2 regions of the Cobetia sp. 1CM21F genome follow, and region 1 is predicted to be linked to the other one. Evidence: predicted binding sites of a transcription regulator. Region 1 holds the regulator's gene; the other holds the start of a gene.
The links. The regulator PhoB, encoded in region 1, activates phosphate uptake and scavenging genes when phosphate is short. The targets are predictions, from matches to a motif close to TGTCATANNNNTGTCANA.

Region 1 (7,873 bases):
CCCGGGTCTGCGCTGAAGCACGAGCCGAGGTTACTTGGTCACTGCATCCTTCAACGACTTGCCGGGTTTGAAGGCAACGGTCTTGCTGGCCGGGATGGTCAGCGGCTTGCCTGTCTGAGGGTTCTTGCCGGTACGCGCCGCACGCTGGCGCACGGTGAATGACCCGAAACCGATCAGTGAGACGTCATTGCCTTTGGCCACGGTATGAGTGATCTCGTCGAGAATCACGTTCAGTACCTGACTGGCCTTGTCCTTGGATAGATCCGCACGCTCGGCGATGGCCGCAGCGAGTTCTGGCTTGCGCATGAAAAGCCCTCCTGGTTTGGCATTCTGCACGGGCGGCCAAGCCGCCGTTTCCATTGTTGTTCTTGCACTTGCTAGCGGTGGCGTATGGCGGCGACGCAATCCGCTCCCGGCAAGCTTTGCCGTATCAAACCTGTCGATGGCAGCAACCTGTCAGACGACGCCCGCTGAGCAGCATGTCTGACGGAGCATTCACTATCGTGCCTGACCGCGCTGGCAGCAAGGGATTTACGACCATCGATCATGGCATCGCCTAGCCTAGCAACGGCGGCGCCTGCCGCGCTAGCTCGACTTTCCTGCGAACGGCGACGCCTGTCAACGCATATCCAATCAAGCGTTCGTTCATATCCAGTGCACGCGCTTCGAGGTCATCGCCTTCACCGGTGATTTCCCAGCGTGCCACGGCCGAACGCGGCGGATAGGCCACCACCGGCAAGGCCGGTGTCTTGACCAGCACCGGCCACGCCTTCCAGTCGAGCACGCTCGGCTCACCACACAGGTTGGCTGCCAGGGTGCGCGCGGCCATCTGCAGCGGCTGAACGTACATGGCATTGACGCCCTCGACACTGGCGCAATCGCCCAGCGCCCAGATATGCGGCTGTGAGGTGGCCAGGTGGCGGTCGACACGGATGCCATCACCGCCGGCGCTCAGGCCCGCGGCCTGCGCCAGACGAATGCGCGGCGCCAGCCCGGTGGCCAGCAGAACCACGGAGCCCGTCAGGCGACGACCGCTCTGCAGACGCACCTCGACCGGCGCGGCCTGGCGCTCGGCCTCCTCGCCTGAGCTGGCGGCGATGGTCTCGACCATCTCGCCCTGGCGACGCGTCACACCGAGTCCATCCAGCGCCACACCCAGACGCTGCCCCAGCGCTTGCGGCAGCAACCCATCCAGCGGAGTTTCCTCAGGCGCGACCAGCGTGACGCAGTGGCCGGCGGCCGTCAGATCATTGGCGTATTCACAGCCGACCAGTCCGGCACCGACAATTACCACGTGCCCGTTTTCCCCGCGCTCGCGGGCCTTCGTCAGCGTCGCGCAGAAGGCCGCATAGTCGTCGAGGTCATTGATGCTCTGCACGCGTGAGGCCACTTCCGCGGCGACGGGGAAGGGACGACGCGGCGCGGCGCCGAGTGCCAGCACCAGCTCGTCATAGGCCAGACATTCCTCGCCCAGCCATAGCTGGCGGGCATCACCATCGATGGCAGTGACGCGTTGATGGGTACGCAGCTCGGCATTCAGCTCGTCCACCAGCGCCACCGGCGCCTGACGCGACAGATCGGTGGCCGACATCTTCTTGGCGAAGGCGGTGGACAGCATGGGCTTGGCGTAATCGTGGCCGCTGTCCTGGCTGATGAGTATCAGCCGGCTGTCCTTGTCACGCGCACGCAGCGCGCGCGCCAGACCAATGCCCGCCATGCCGGTACCAATGATGACAAGGGTGCGAGGGTCGCGCATGGCACCATCTCCTGAGATCGATCCGAGGGAAGCGCTGATGAAAGAGCGCCAGCAGCGTCCGTCATGAACGCCGATGAATGCGCCCAGCATACCAGCCCGCCAGCAGTGCAGGCATGCCTGAGCGGGAGGCCTTGCCGCCCGGCCATGCTAGACTCGCCATTTCGTCATCCTGACAGGGAATTCACCGTGGTCCGATGCCCAGCAGGCGAGCCTCATCACGCAGCGCTCACGCCACAGACCTCCACCTGTGAGGCGCCTCATTCGTCAGCCGAGTCCCTGTGCCAGCCTGCGCCTCGCTGGCCTTTGCCCACGCGCGTCATGCCCGCTGCTTCGGCGGCGGTGCGCCGCCATTGGCAGCCGGCTGCCGCACTGCAGGGTGTCATGCCGGCCGGCTGGTGGGCGTGGCTCTCCTCGACGGACTCGCTGACCCAGCGTCTTGCCAGCGCCATGCAGCAGCAGGATGAACGCGATGGCCAGCCCATTCAGGGCCTGCGCGTGCGCCTGCTGCTGCAGGACACCGGCCCCGCGCGGCTGGATGAGGCGCGCCTGCTGGGCATCGGCCCACGCCGGCATGTCTGGCGGCGCGAAGTGGCACTCTGTCATGGCGATACGCCATGGGTGATCGCACGCTCGCTGGCGGCGCTGGACCTGGCCCACGGTCACCGCCTCTCGACGCTGGGCGAGCGCTCGCTGGGCCATTGGCTGTTTCGCCAGCCCGACCTGACCCGCAGCGCCATCGATGTCAGCCGCGCCCCGCTGGTGCTTTCGAGCCCCAGGCCGCTGGCCCGCACCACCAGCCTGTGGATGCGCCGCTCGATGTTCTCGCATGGTCGCTTCAAGGTGCTGGTGCAGGAGGGCTTCACACCGGCCTTCCAGCACGCGCTGCAGCTGGCCTGAGCCTTGCGGCCGACTGGCCTCGTTTCTCTCTCTTCCCTTGCCCACTACCATCCGCCCAGGAGCCCCGATGACCGCGTCATCCACTTCCGCCGCTTCGCGTCCTTCCAGACTGGCCGACTACCTCGCCCTGACACGGCTGGACCGCCCCATCGGCACCTGGCTGCTGATGTGGCCGACCCTGTGGGCACTGTGGCTGGCGGCAGATGGCATTCCCGAGCGCACGACCCTGCTGATCTTCATCGCCGGGGTCTATCTGATGCGCGCCGCCGGCTGCGTCATCAACGACTACGCCGATCGCCATTGGGACAAGCATGTCGAGCGCACGCGAGACCGGCCGCTGACCTCGGGCCGCATTTCGGAACGCGAGGCGCTGACGCTGTTCGGGGGGCTGGTCGCGGCCGCCTTCGTGCTGGTGTGCTTCACCAACCTGACCACGGTGCTGCTGTCGATCGTCGCCGTGCTGCTGGCGGCCAGCTATCCGTTCATGAAGCGCTTCCATCATCTGCCCCAGGTGGTGCTGGGCGCCGCCTTCGGCTGGGCGATTCCGATGGCCTTCGCCGCGACGCTGGAGGAGGTGCCGACCTACGGCTGGTGGCTGTTCGCGGCCAACCTGATGTGGACGGTGGCCTACGACACCGCCTACGCGATGGTCGATCGCAACGACGACCTCAAGGTGGGCATCAAGTCCACCGCCGTGCTGTTCGGGCGTGCCGACAAGCTGATGATCGGCCTGTTGCAGCTGGGCATGCTGGTGGTGTTGATCGGCATCGGCCTGCAGCTGGCGCTGGGCATCTTCTACTGGCTGGGGCTGGCCGCCGCCGCCGTCACCTTCGTCTGGCAGCAACGTCTGATCCGGGAGCGTGAGCGTGCGCCCTGCTTCCAGGCCTTCCTCAACAATCATTGGACGGGTTTGCTGATCTTCGCCGGTATCGCCCTGGCGACCTGGCCGATGAGCTGACTCCTGCATAAACATTAGTATTATTTAATTTAAAGCGACCCCTGCCCTCTGTTGCTCCCCAGCCCACGGTTCATGCCTGCCTGCCGCGCCTCCAAGGCGGCTGGCAGGCTTGCGTGCAAGCTGCCATGCTGGCAGTTGTCATCTCGTTGTCATATAAGCGGGTTGTAATCGTCATCGACTTGTCATTCTGGCGCGTGCGCCGACTGCTGCATGGGATCTAGCGATGAGCTCCAAGACCGTACTGATTGTCGACGATGAATCCTCGATTCGCGAGATGATCGCCGTTGCCCTCGAAATGGCGGATTACCGCGTGCTGGAGGCAGACAATGCCCGGGACGCCCACGCCATCGTCGTCGATGAAAAGCCCGATCTGCTGTTGCTGGACTGGATGATGCCGGGCACCAGTGGCCTGGAGCTCGCGCGGCGTCTCAAGCGTGACGAGACCACCTCGGAGCTGCCGATCATCCTGTTGACCGCCAAGGGCGAGGAAGACAACAAGATTCAAGGCCTGGAAGCCGGTGCCGACGACTACATCACCAAGCCCTTCTCGCCGCGCGAGCTGGTCGCCCGTCTCAAGGCCGTGCTGCGTCGCACCACTCCCAAGGGAGTCGAGGAGGCGGTGGAAGTCGAAGGCCTGATGCTCGACCCGGCCAGCCACCGCGTCACCGCCCACGGCAACTCACTGGATGTCGGCCCGACCGAATATCGCCTGCTGCAGTTCTTCATGACGCATCAGGAGCGTGCCTACACGCGCAGCCAGCTGCTCGATCAGGTATGGGGCGGCAACGTCTATGTCGAGGAGCGCACCGTGGACGTGCACATCCGTCGCCTGCGCAAGGCGCTGGGCACAGGCCATCAGCATCTGATCCAGACCGTCCGCGGCACCGGTTACCGCTTCAGCGCTCAGGCCTGAGGGATTCATGCGCTATTGGACCAACGAGCTATGGCGCCTCGGCTACCTTGCCGGTGGCTTCGGCCTGATCGGTGGCCTGCTGGGCCATCTGGGCTGGGGCCTGGCGCTGGGTCTTTCGCTGTATCTGTTCGTCCATCTCAAGCACTTGAAGAGCCTCTACACCTGGCTGATCACCAATCCCCATGAAGAGCCGCCGCCCGGCGATGGCGTCTGGGGAGACCTGCTCGATCGTCTCTACCGCTACCAGAAGGGCCAGCGTCAGGCTCAGGAGCGACTGCGCAGCATCCTCAACCGTATCCAGGAATCCTCCGAGGCCATGCGCGACGGCCTGGTGATGCTGGACAACCACGGTGACATGGAATGGTGGAACAGCGCTGCCGAGCAGCTGGTCGGTCTCAAGGCCAGCCACGACCGCGGTCAGCACATCACCAACTATCTGCGTGACCCCGTCTTCATCGACTACTTCAATCGGCTGGCCTACCGCGAGCCGCTGACGCTCCAGTCGCCGCTGTCTGACAACCTGACGCTGCAGATCTCCATCACCCTGTTCGGTGACAACGAGCGCCTGGTCATGCTGCGTGACGTCACCCGCCTCTATCGCCTGGAAGAGATGCGCCGCGACTTCGTGGCCAATGTCTCCCATGAGCTGCGCACGCCGCTGACGGTACTGGCCGGCTATCTCGAGACCTACTCCGATTACGCCGATGACCTGCCACCGCGCTGGCAGCGTGGACTGGGCCAGATGCAGAGCCAGACCGACCGCATGCAGCATCTGGTCGAGGACCTGCTGACCCTGTCACGCCTGGAAACCGACGAACTGTCCGACAACGGTCGCTGCATCGACATGAGCGCCCTGCTCGGCCATATCCGCGACGACGCCGAAGGCCTGTCCCAGGGGCGCCACACCTTCTCCATCGAGGCCGATGCCAGCCTGTCTCTGCGCGGTGAGGAGCAGGAACTGCGCAGCGCGATCTCGAATCTGGTCTTCAATGCGGTGCGCTACACCCCCGAAGACTGTCATATCACCCTGCGCTGGAAGGCGGATGACCAGGGCCTGCTGGTCGAGGTGGAAGATGATGGGGACGGGATCGACCCGGTCCACCTGCCGCGCCTGACCGAACGCTTCTATCGCATCGACAAGGGCCGCAGCACCGCCACGGGAGGCACCGGCCTCGGGCTTGCCATCGTCAAGCATGTGCTGATTCGCCATCAGGGCCATCTGGAGATCGACAGCCACCCCGGCGAGGGTGCGCGCTTCCGCTGTCACTTCCCCGACGAGCGCGCCTGTCAGGCGAGCGCTCCCCAGGCCAGCAGTGCGCTAGCCCAGTGATGGGCTGATTCCGTGATGATCTGACCCGAACGCCAGCCCAACGCAGAACGCCCCGCAGCCACCTCGAAAGGAGGCGACTGCGGGGCGTTTCGTTTGGTCAATCAGACGACGCTGCGGCTATTTCAGCGACGAGCCAACTTAGCGACGAGCCAGTTCAGCGACGAATCAGTTCAGCGACAAGCCAGCTCTGCGACAGGCTGTCTCAACGACGCGGCGCCGGCAACTGACGGTAGTGGCTCTGCCACATCAGTACCGCCCCGGCGACGGCGCCCGGGATGAACAGCAGATTGGCCAGCGGCACCAGCGTCATGACGAACACCGCGGCGCCGAAGGTCAGTGAGGGCCACCAGCGCGCCTTGAGGCGCTGCTTCATGTCACCGAAGCTGACCTGATGGTTGTCCATCGGGTAGTCGAGGTACTGGATCGACATGCTCCAGGCCGAGAACAGCCCCCACAACAGCGGTGAGAGCAGGTTCAGGCCCGGGATGAAGCCGATGATGAACAGCGCGATCATGCGTGGGATGAAGTAGCCCAGCTTGGCCATTTCACGCCCCAGCGAGTCGACGCCGATCTTCATCAGGCCGCGATCATCATCGATCAGGGTGCCATCCAGACGATGCTCGACCTTCTCGGCCAGAATGCCGTAGAAGGGCGCGGCGATCAGGTTGGTCACCAGGCTGAAGGTGAAGAACACCACCAGCAACAGACTCACCACCAGCACCGGCCAGATCAACCAGCTGAGCCAGTCCAGCCACGCCGGTACCTTGAGCATCCAGTAATCGATCCAGCCACCGAACTGGTTGAACAATACCCACAGCGTGATGCTGTAGAGCACCAGGTTGATCGCCAGCGGTACGAATACGAAGCGGCGCAGCCCGGGGGTATAGACCATGCGGGTCCCGCGGACCAGCGCCGATACGGCATCAATCATGCGACGTCCTCGTCATCTCAAAAGAACCGGTCAGCCAGCGGGCTGACCGGAGCCACACCCTAGCACTCCCGCCTGCGCGGCGCAGCTGTCGGCCGCCTGACATCGCTCGCGCTCCCACGACGCAATCGCCCCGCGACCTGCCGGTAAGCAGGAGCGGGGCGAAAGACGCTACACAGGGGCAGGGAAGCGCGTCAGCTCACTTCTTGTCCAGGTCCTGCGGCTTCAGGTCATGGGTATCGGTGTGACGCACGTCCACGCCCTTGACCAGGAAGATGACGTACTCGGCCAGGTTGTCGGCGTGGTCACCGATGCGCTCCAGCGCACGTAGAATCCACATCACGTTGAGCACCGGCGTGATCTGGCGCGCGTCTTCCATCATGAAGGTCATCAGCGAGCGCATCGCGCTCTGATATTCCAGATCCACCGAGGCGTCTTCACGCAGTACCTTGAGGGCAAGGTCGGTATCGAAGCGCGCGAAGGCCGTCAGGGAGTCACGCACCATGCTGCGCACGTGCTGGCTGAGATGACGCACCTCGACCATGCCGCGCGGGCTCTGGCCGTTCTCGACCAGCGAGATGGCGTTGCGTGCGATCTTGCTCGATTCATCACCGATACGCTCGAGATCGGAGGTGGCGCGGATGACGGCCAGCACCAGGCGCAGGTCGGAGGCCGCCGGCTGACGGCGGGCCAGCACTCGGGTGCACTCGTCATCGATCTTGAGCTGCATGTCGTTGACAGCCTTGTCGTTGTCGCGCACCCGCGTGGCGGTTTCACTGTCGCCTTCCAGCAATGCCGTGACGGCATCCTGCAGCTGCTTCTCTACCAGTCCGCCCATGGCCAGCAGGTGTGTCTTCAGTGCATCCAGCTCGTGATTGAACTGCTCTGAGATATGCTTGCCGTGCGAATCGCTGGTGATATCCATTTCCCTCTCCCGGAAAGTCGCCCACCGAGTCAGGGGGCGTGACATGAATGACGTGACAAGTATGGCCCACTACTGACTGACACAGCGGGCTCCCCCTCAGCATGCCGACACTTGATTGCAGTTATGTTTCACCCATGGCGCAAAGGCGGTATCTGGCCGCCATCGT
Region 2 (7,873 bases), on a different contig from region 1:
CTGGGCAGCATCCTTGTAGACCTTGGCACAGCGAATCTCTTCTCCGCAGCGCACGACGTAAACCGAGGCTTCCTTGCCACTCATCAAGGGGCGGAGCACTTCATCGACCAGACCGTCATCTATGAGCGGCTGGATTCTCTTTGGCGTTTTCATCGCGTTCTTATACGCGTTTTGCGATACATCGGGAATCACCCTGTAGCAATTTTGTGACATACCTTACGACAAAACCCCCGCCAATGCGTCATTGGCGGGGGTTTCAGCATTCACTGACAGACTGCCTCGTCGGCAGCAGCGCCAGCGCTTATTGGGCGTTCTTGAGGCTCTGCATGTCAATCACGAAACGATACTTGACCTTGCCTTCCTGCATGCGCTTCCAGGCATCATTGATGGTGTCGATGTCGATCATCTCGATATCGCAGCCAATGTCGTGCTCGGCGCAGTAGTCGAGCACTTCCTGGGTCTCCGGCATGCCACCGATCAACGAGCCCGCCAGTACACGGCGCTTCATGACCAGGTTGCCGCCCTGCAGCGCGGGGTCCACTTCCTGCACCAGGCCGACGAGGATATGCGTGCCGTCGTACTTCAGGGTATTGAGGTAAGGGTTGAGATCATGCGGCACCGGCACCGTGTCGAGCAGGAAGTCGAAGGTCTCGGTGGCACCTGCCATCTGCTCGTCATCCGTCGAGACGATCACATGATCGACACCATTCTCGCGCGCTTCCTCGACCTTGCTCTCGCTGCGGGTGAAGAGCGTCACTTCACAGCCCATCGCCTTGGCGAACTTGATGCCCATGTGACCCAGGCCGCCCATGCCGATCACCCCGACCTTGTCACCGGACTTCACGCCATAGTGACGCAGCGGCGAATAGGTCGTGACACCCGCGCACAGCAGCGGCGCGGCCACTGCCGGGTCGAGCTTGTCCGGGATGGAGACCACGAAGCGCTCGCTGACGACGATCTTGTCGGAATAGCCGCCCTGGGTGAGGCTGCCATCGTGACGGTCCGGGCTGCCGTAGGTCATGGTCATGCCGTCGAGGCAGTATTGCTCGAGCCCCTTCTGACAGGCGCTGCATTCACGGCAGGAATCCACCATGCAGCCGACGCCGACCATATCGCCCACCTTGTACTGACTGACGTCATTGCCCACCTGGGTCACCCGACCCACGATCTCGTGCCCCGGGACCAGCGGATACTGAGAAAAGCCCCAGTCATTGCGCCCGACGTGCAGATCCGAGTGGCAGACACCGCAGTAGAGAATCTCGATGGCCACGTCATCCGGACGCGGCTGGCGACGCTCGAAGTTCCAGGGCGCCAGGTCTGCCGTTTCGGATGCCACCGCATAAGCGCGAGTCTGTCCGTCAAAACCACCGTTGGAAGGGCTTGTCATGGAGTCTCTCCTTGCTTGGCTGAGCGTCGGGGAGCCTGGTCATCAAAGATGATTCAGCGCCCATAAAAGGATTCGCATGCCATGCGGCAATCGCGATCATGCCCACTGACCTCTTGCCGACAGCCCGACTTTTCAATGGCTTGGCTGCCCTGCATCACTGTGTTGGTCAGATCGCAACAGCGGCCCACCAAGCTGCGCGAGGCTTGCAGACACAAGGAAAAGCGACGCAAAACATCAGGCTTCTGATTCCAAATTGACGCCATCAAGCAGCAAAGTTGCCACTGTGTTATCATGCACCTTCACCCCTCACGTCTTGGAACGGAGTCCCGCATGGCGAATACTCGTACTGCTGCAAAGAAAAAAGCACCGGCTGCTGTCGAAACCTCAGCCTCGCTTGAAGCTCAGATGCAGGCCTTCCTGGACCGTGGTGGCAAGGTGGATGTGATTGAATCCGGTGTCAGCGGCCAGGTCATTGGCGTCAAGCCGACCAAGCCGTCAAACCCTGCTGCCAAGAGCTGAGGCTTGCCCATCAAGCCTTGGTGCCCGAACGCGCTGCTCGCCTCACTCAACTGGCGTCTGCCATCGAGTCACTGACCGGTGAGAGCGTTGTTCATCGCTAGACCTCCAGCCGCTGCCCTGCATCATCAGGTAGCGGCCGGCTTCTTTCTGGGGAGAGGAAAATCACCTCTTGCCTGCCCTTGCTCCTCCCGCCACGGCGACGCCCATGCCAGCATCCTCTTCGTGCGACAGCACCCTCGACTCCCGCCAGCACAGTGTGCATGGCACTCGCGACGCGGATGGGGCACGCACACGCCTGGCCGTCTTCATTGATGTGCAGAACATCTACTACACCACCCGCGACACCTTCGGTCGGCAGTTCGATTATCGCCGCCTGTGGGCAGAGCTCGAGCGCCTCGGCTCGATCCAGCATGCCTACGCCTACGCGATCGACCGTGGCGACCCCAAGCAGCAGCAATTCCAGCAGCGCCTGCGCGAGATAGGCTTTGAGGTCAAACTCAAGCCCTTCATCCAGCGCGGCGACGGCTCGGCCAAGGGCGACTGGGATGTCGGCATCACCATCGACGTGATGGAAGCCGTCCCCGAGGTCGATGAAATCATCCTCGCCTCCGGCGATGGCGACTTCGCCCTGCTGCTGGACCATGTCGCCACCCGCCACGCCATCACCACCCGCGTCTATGGCGTCGAAGCCCTCACCGCCCTCGCCCTGATGAAAAGCGCCCATCACTTTCGCGAAGTCGATGAAAGCCTGCTGATGCGCTGATACCGATCGATCGCGTCTCAACCGCGCTCGAATCCTGTCTGTCGCACAAGAAACACCCGCACGGCCTCTACTGACAGAGAGGTGTGCGGGTGTTTTCGTCTGGGCTACCAGCGGCCTGCCAGGCATTCAGGCTTCGCCGCGAACTTGCCGACTAGCTCTGTGGTGCGGCACTCAGCGTCAATTCGATGGCGTCGTGGCGCCAGTGTTCATCATCGCAGTCCACCGCGCGGCCATTCTGATCGAAGTTGATGCGGGTGATGCGCTGCGCGGGGCTGCCCTGCGCAGCGTTCAGTGCGGCGGCGGCCTCAGCGTCAAACACCGTGGAGGCCAGCTCGAAGCTGACGCGGCTGACACGAATGGCGTATTCGTGCCGGTAGAGGTCGGTCAGGGAGTGGGCAGCGAGGTCGAAATCGAGGATGCCCGGGAAGCAGTCACGTCGCAGGTGATGGCAGACATGCAGCACGCGCCGCCCGTCGATACGCCGCACGCGAGTGATGCGATAGACCACTGAGCCCTCCGCAATCCCCAGTCGCCGCGCGATCACCGCGTTGGCAGCGACCTCTCCTGCCGCCAGTACCTCGGTGCTGGCCACCCGCTGCTGTGACTCGACCATGTCGCGAAATGGCAGGCACGCCAGCAAGTCATAGCGCAGCCGTGGCGGCGAGACGAACCAGCCCCGCCGATTCTCGCGATAGATACGCCCCTCCGCCTCCAGCTGCAGCAAGGTGTCGCGCAGCGTGACCCGCGTCGTGGCAAAGCGTTCGATCATCTCGCGCTCGGAAGGCAGGCGCTGTGAAGCGCGCAGCGGCGCTGCCTCAAGATGGTTCAGCAGCCTGCTCTTGAGCCCTGCCACGGGGACATCCGCGTCAGGAGTTGCCGATGAAGCGGCGTCACTCTGGGGCTCAAGCGAAGATGAAGGCATGCGAAGTTCCTGAAAGATAACGAAAGACAGCAATTTCTGGCGAGTCACTTGCATGACATCCAGGGCGTCCAGGATGGAAAGGGTCAGAGCGAAGCGATTTCTGTGGTCTAGTTCAGATGACCCACAAAGCTCAGTGCGACTTTTCAAGACACGCTTGTCGAGACACGCATGAGGAGAATAGTGGCATTGGCGTGACAACTCGGTGACAGCGCAGCTCTGGCTGCCACGCCAGCTCAGCCATCACGCGCTGACTCATGCCTTGTCCGCCCATGGCTGTGGAAGATAGCGAGGACTGAAGCCCGCGGCAAGGCACGAAGAAGGCACGAAGAAGGTATGAAGGAGGCAGAGGCAGAGCCGCCACCCCATGCCATGACAACGACATGTTGACGACACGCAACTGTCACAGGCGAGCGCTAGAGTCGATCGTGCCTTTCGAACTGAACTAGACCACACAGTCTCGGTTGTCTCGGCACTTGCCTGAGCACTTGGCAGAGCACTGGTCTGATCAATGATCCGAGAACTGGCCTGAGCACCCGGACGTGCTCTCAGCGTGTCGACAGGGTGCCTGATGCCCGTCACGCCTTACCTTCAGCGCAGCGATTGTTCATCACCTACTGGGGAAATCTCCTTGAAGTCGATTGCCACTACCTCATCCCGCTCCACCGGCCTGCTGGTTTCCACCTGCATGGCCGCCCTGTTGGGCAGTGCCTCTGTCAGTGCCGCCGACATGCCGGCTGACCTTCTCGAGGCCGCTCAGTCCGAAGGCCGTGTCGATAGCGTCGGCATGCCGGACAGCTGGGCCAACTGGAAGGACACCTGGGCAGACCTCGAGTCGAAGTATTCCATCGCGCATAGCGATACCGACATGAGCTCCGCCGAGGAAGTCGCCAAGTTCAAGGCCGAGGGTGAGAACGCCACCGCCGATATCGGTGACGTGGGCTTCGCCTTCGGACCGATCGCGGTGCAGCAAGGCGTGACCCAGGCCTACAAGACCACGACCTGGGAGCAGATCCCGGAGTGGGCCAAAGACAAGGATGGCCACTGGGTACTGGGCTACACCGGCACCATTTCCTTCATGATCAACAAGACGCTGGTCAGTGAAGATGAGCGCCCGACCTCCTTCGCCGATCTCGCCGAAGGTGACTACAAGGTGTCCGTCGGCGCCGTCGGCAAGGCGTCCCAGGCCAACAACGCCATTCTGGCCGCTGCCTTCGCCAATGGCGGCAAGGAATCCGACCTGACACCGGGCCTGGAAGTCTTCGCGGAACTGGCGCGCCAGGGCCGTCTGTCACTGGCAGAGCCGAGCATCGCCAACCTGGAGAAAGGCGAAGTCGAAGTCGCCCTGCTGTGGGACTTCAATGCCCTGAACTATCGCGATCAGATCAACCGCGACACCTTCGAGGTCGTCATTCCGTCTGATGCCTCCGTCACCTCCGGCTACGCCACCATCATCAACAAGCATGCCGCGCACCCGAATGCCGCCAAGCTGGCCCGTGAGTACATCCTCTCCGACGCCGGTCAGCTGAATCTGGCCAAGGGCTATGCCCGTCCGATCCGCGCCGAGCACCTCACCCTGCCCGAGGATATCGCCGCCAAGCTGCTGCCCAACGAGCAGTATGCCAATGCTCGTCCGGTCCAGGACTTCGCGGGCTGGGAAGCCAGTGCCAAGCAGCTGCCGCGCCAGTGGCAGTCCCAGGTACTGATCCACCAGCAGTGATCCCCGGCCTCTGCTTCACGCGAGCAGAGCGCGCACCATCCTGACAGACGGCATCGCCTTTGCGGTGCCGTCTTGAGCTTCACGGAGTCACCATGTCTCAGCGTGTCATTCTTGTCGTGCTCGACGGCCTCAACCACGCCGTGGGTCACCATGCCATGGGCTATCTGAGTGCCCTGGTCGAGGCCGGCCGTGGCCAGTATCAATCACTGGACTGCGAGCTGCCGGCCATGTCGCGCCCGCTCTATGAATGCCTGCTGACCGGCGACCTGCCTGTCGACTCAGGTATCGTCAACAACGGTATCGTGCGCCGCTCACGCGGCATCAGCCTGTTCGACCTTGCCAGCCAGCAGGGCAAGCGCACGGCTGCCGCCGCCTATCATTGGGTCAGCGAACTCTATGTCGCGGCCCCCTTCGTGCCGGCCCGCCATCGCTGGCTCGACAACCCGGAATCCGCCATCCAGGCGGGCATCTTCTACTGGCAGGATCATTATCCGGATGACCATCTGTTCAGTGACGCCGAAATGCTGCGCCTGCGTCACGCCCCGGATTTCCTGCTGGTGCATAGCATGAACATCGACGATGCCGGCCATCGTCATGGCGGCGACACGCCGCAGTACCGCAACGCCGCGCGGCATGCCGACGTCGCCCTGGCCGACTACCTGCCGGCATGGCTGGAAGCCGGCTATCAGGTGATGGTCACCGCCGATCACGGCATGAATGCCGACCGCTCACACTCCGGCCTGCTGGAAGAGGAGCGTCGCGTCCCGCTGTGGACCTTCGGCACCGCCTTCGCCAACGGCGCCGCGACGGATCTCAAGCAACGCGAGCTCTGCGGCACCCTGGCCACACTGCTGGGACTTGAACACAGCAAGGCGAGCAATCCGTCGCTGCTGGCGAGTCATGCTGTCACGCGAGGCCTCGAGTGATGCCTGCCGCCTTGAAGCGCCGCCTGACCAGCCCCGTCATGTGGCTGCTGCCGTTTGCGCTGATCTTCGGCGCCTTCCAGATCGCGCCGCTGGTGTGGGTGATGATCAGCGCCTTCAAGACCCCAACGGGCTGGGGGCTGGCCAACTTTCACGAGATCGCCTCCTCGGCCTTCTTCCGCCAGGCCATCTGGCGCAGTCTCGAGATCTCCTTCATGTCCAGCGTGCTGGGACTGGCGATCGCCGCCGTGACCTGTCACAGCATGCACCGCTGCGGCCCGCGCCTGACGCGCATGATGATCGCCTTCACCAACATGACCAGCAACTTCGCCGGTGTCCCGCTGGCCTTCGCCTTCATCATCCTGATGGGCGCCAACGGCATGCTGACCCTGATGCTGGAGCGCTTCGGTCTGCTTGAGAACTTCAATCTCTACTCGCGCACCGGCCTGATCGTCATCTACACCTGGTTCCAGATTCCGCTGGGCATCCTGTTGCTGTATCCCGCCTTCAGCACCCTGAAGACGGAGTGGCGTGAAGCCGCCAGCCTGCTGGGCGCCAATCGCCTCGCCTACTGGCAGCACATCGGCCTGCCGGTGCTGTGGCCGTCACTGGCAGGCACGCTCACCGTACTCTTCGCCAATGCCATGGGCGCCTACGCCACTGTCTATGCGCTGGTGAACACCAGCTACAACCTGATGACCATCCGCATCGCCAATCTGGTCTCCGGCGACCTGTTCCTGCAGCCGGAACTGGCCAGTGCACTGGCCCTGGTGCTGGTCGTCATTCTCGTCATCGTCACGCTGATTCAGCAATGGCTCATGCGCAGGAGCTACCATGTCACTTCCCGCTGAACTGCCCTATCGCCACGGCAAGCCCTTGCTGCCCAGCCTGATGGCGCGCCTGCGCCGCGTGAACATCTACACCTTCATCGTCACCAGCGTCTTCGCGCTGCTGGCACTGCCGCTGATCGCGACGCTGTTCTACGCCCTGGCGACACGCTGGGGAGCCAGCCTGACCCCCGACGCCCTGACCGTGAAATGGTTTCTGGAGCTCTGGACCACACCGCGTTTTCTGGCGGCTTTCGGGCGCTCGCTGCTGGTCGCCGTCGGTGCGCTGGCGCTGTCGTTGTTGCTGATCGTGCCGGTGGTGTTTCTCGCCCACACACGCTATCCGCGCCTGGATAGCGTGATGAATGGGCTGATCCTGTTGCCCTTCGCCGTGCCGCCCATCGTGTCATCGGTCGGCCTGCTGCAGCTCTACGCGGGTGGCCCGCTGGCCATCGTCGGCACGCCGTGGATCCTGATCCCCACCTACTTCACCATCGTGCTGCCCTTCATGTACCGCGCTCTGGCCAACAGCCTGCGCGCACTGGACGTGGCGTCCCTGATGGAGGCCGCTCAACTGCTGGGGGCGAGTCCGCTCAAGGCGTTCTTCCTGGTCGTGCTGCCCAATATTCGCGTCGGCATCCAGATTGCCGTCTTCCTGGCCTTCTCGTTCCTGGCCGGCGAATTCGTGTTCGCCAACATGCTGGTCGGCACCCGCTTCGAGACCCTGCAGGTCTATCTGAACAATATCCGCGGCGCCAGCGGCCACTTCACCAGCGCCCTGGTCATCACCCTGTTCGTGTTCACCCTGATCCTGA

Region 2: a site for PhoB is predicted at 3,782-3,799, ahead of MSG32_RS03920 (UTRA domain-containing protein). Genes of this name have one in related genera too.

Annotation. Positions count from the first base shown of each region.
Region 1 is NZ_JALNTQ010000004.1:81,027-88,899, forward strand. Features, by position in the region: gene MSG32_RS13565 (HU family DNA-binding protein) at 31-306, opposite strand; gene MSG32_RS13570 (FAD-dependent oxidoreductase) at 557-1,756, opposite strand; gene MSG32_RS13575 (chorismate lyase) at 2,075-2,653, shown strand; gene ubiA (4-hydroxybenzoate octaprenyltransferase) at 2,721-3,611, shown strand; gene phoB (phosphate regulon transcriptional regulator PhoB) at 3,835-4,524, shown strand; gene phoR (phosphate regulon sensor histidine kinase PhoR) at 4,532-5,854, shown strand; gene cysZ (sulfate transporter CysZ) at 6,057-6,785, opposite strand; gene phoU (phosphate signaling complex protein PhoU) at 6,982-7,707, opposite strand.
Region 2 is NZ_JALNTQ010000001.1:954,976-962,848, reverse strand. Features, by position in the region: gene MSG32_RS03940 (PA4780 family RIO1-like protein kinase) at 1-153, opposite strand, end outside; gene MSG32_RS03935 (NAD(P)-dependent alcohol dehydrogenase) at 302-1,387, opposite strand; gene MSG32_RS03930 (hypothetical protein) at 1,718-1,906, shown strand; gene MSG32_RS03925 (NYN domain-containing protein) at 2,112-2,669, shown strand; gene MSG32_RS03920 (UTRA domain-containing protein) at 2,821-3,591, opposite strand; gene MSG32_RS03915 (extracellular solute-binding protein) at 4,220-5,308, shown strand; gene MSG32_RS03910 (alkaline phosphatase family protein) at 5,401-6,234, shown strand; gene MSG32_RS03905 (ABC transporter permease subunit) at 6,234-7,082, shown strand; gene MSG32_RS03900 (ABC transporter permease) at 7,066-7,873, shown strand, end outside.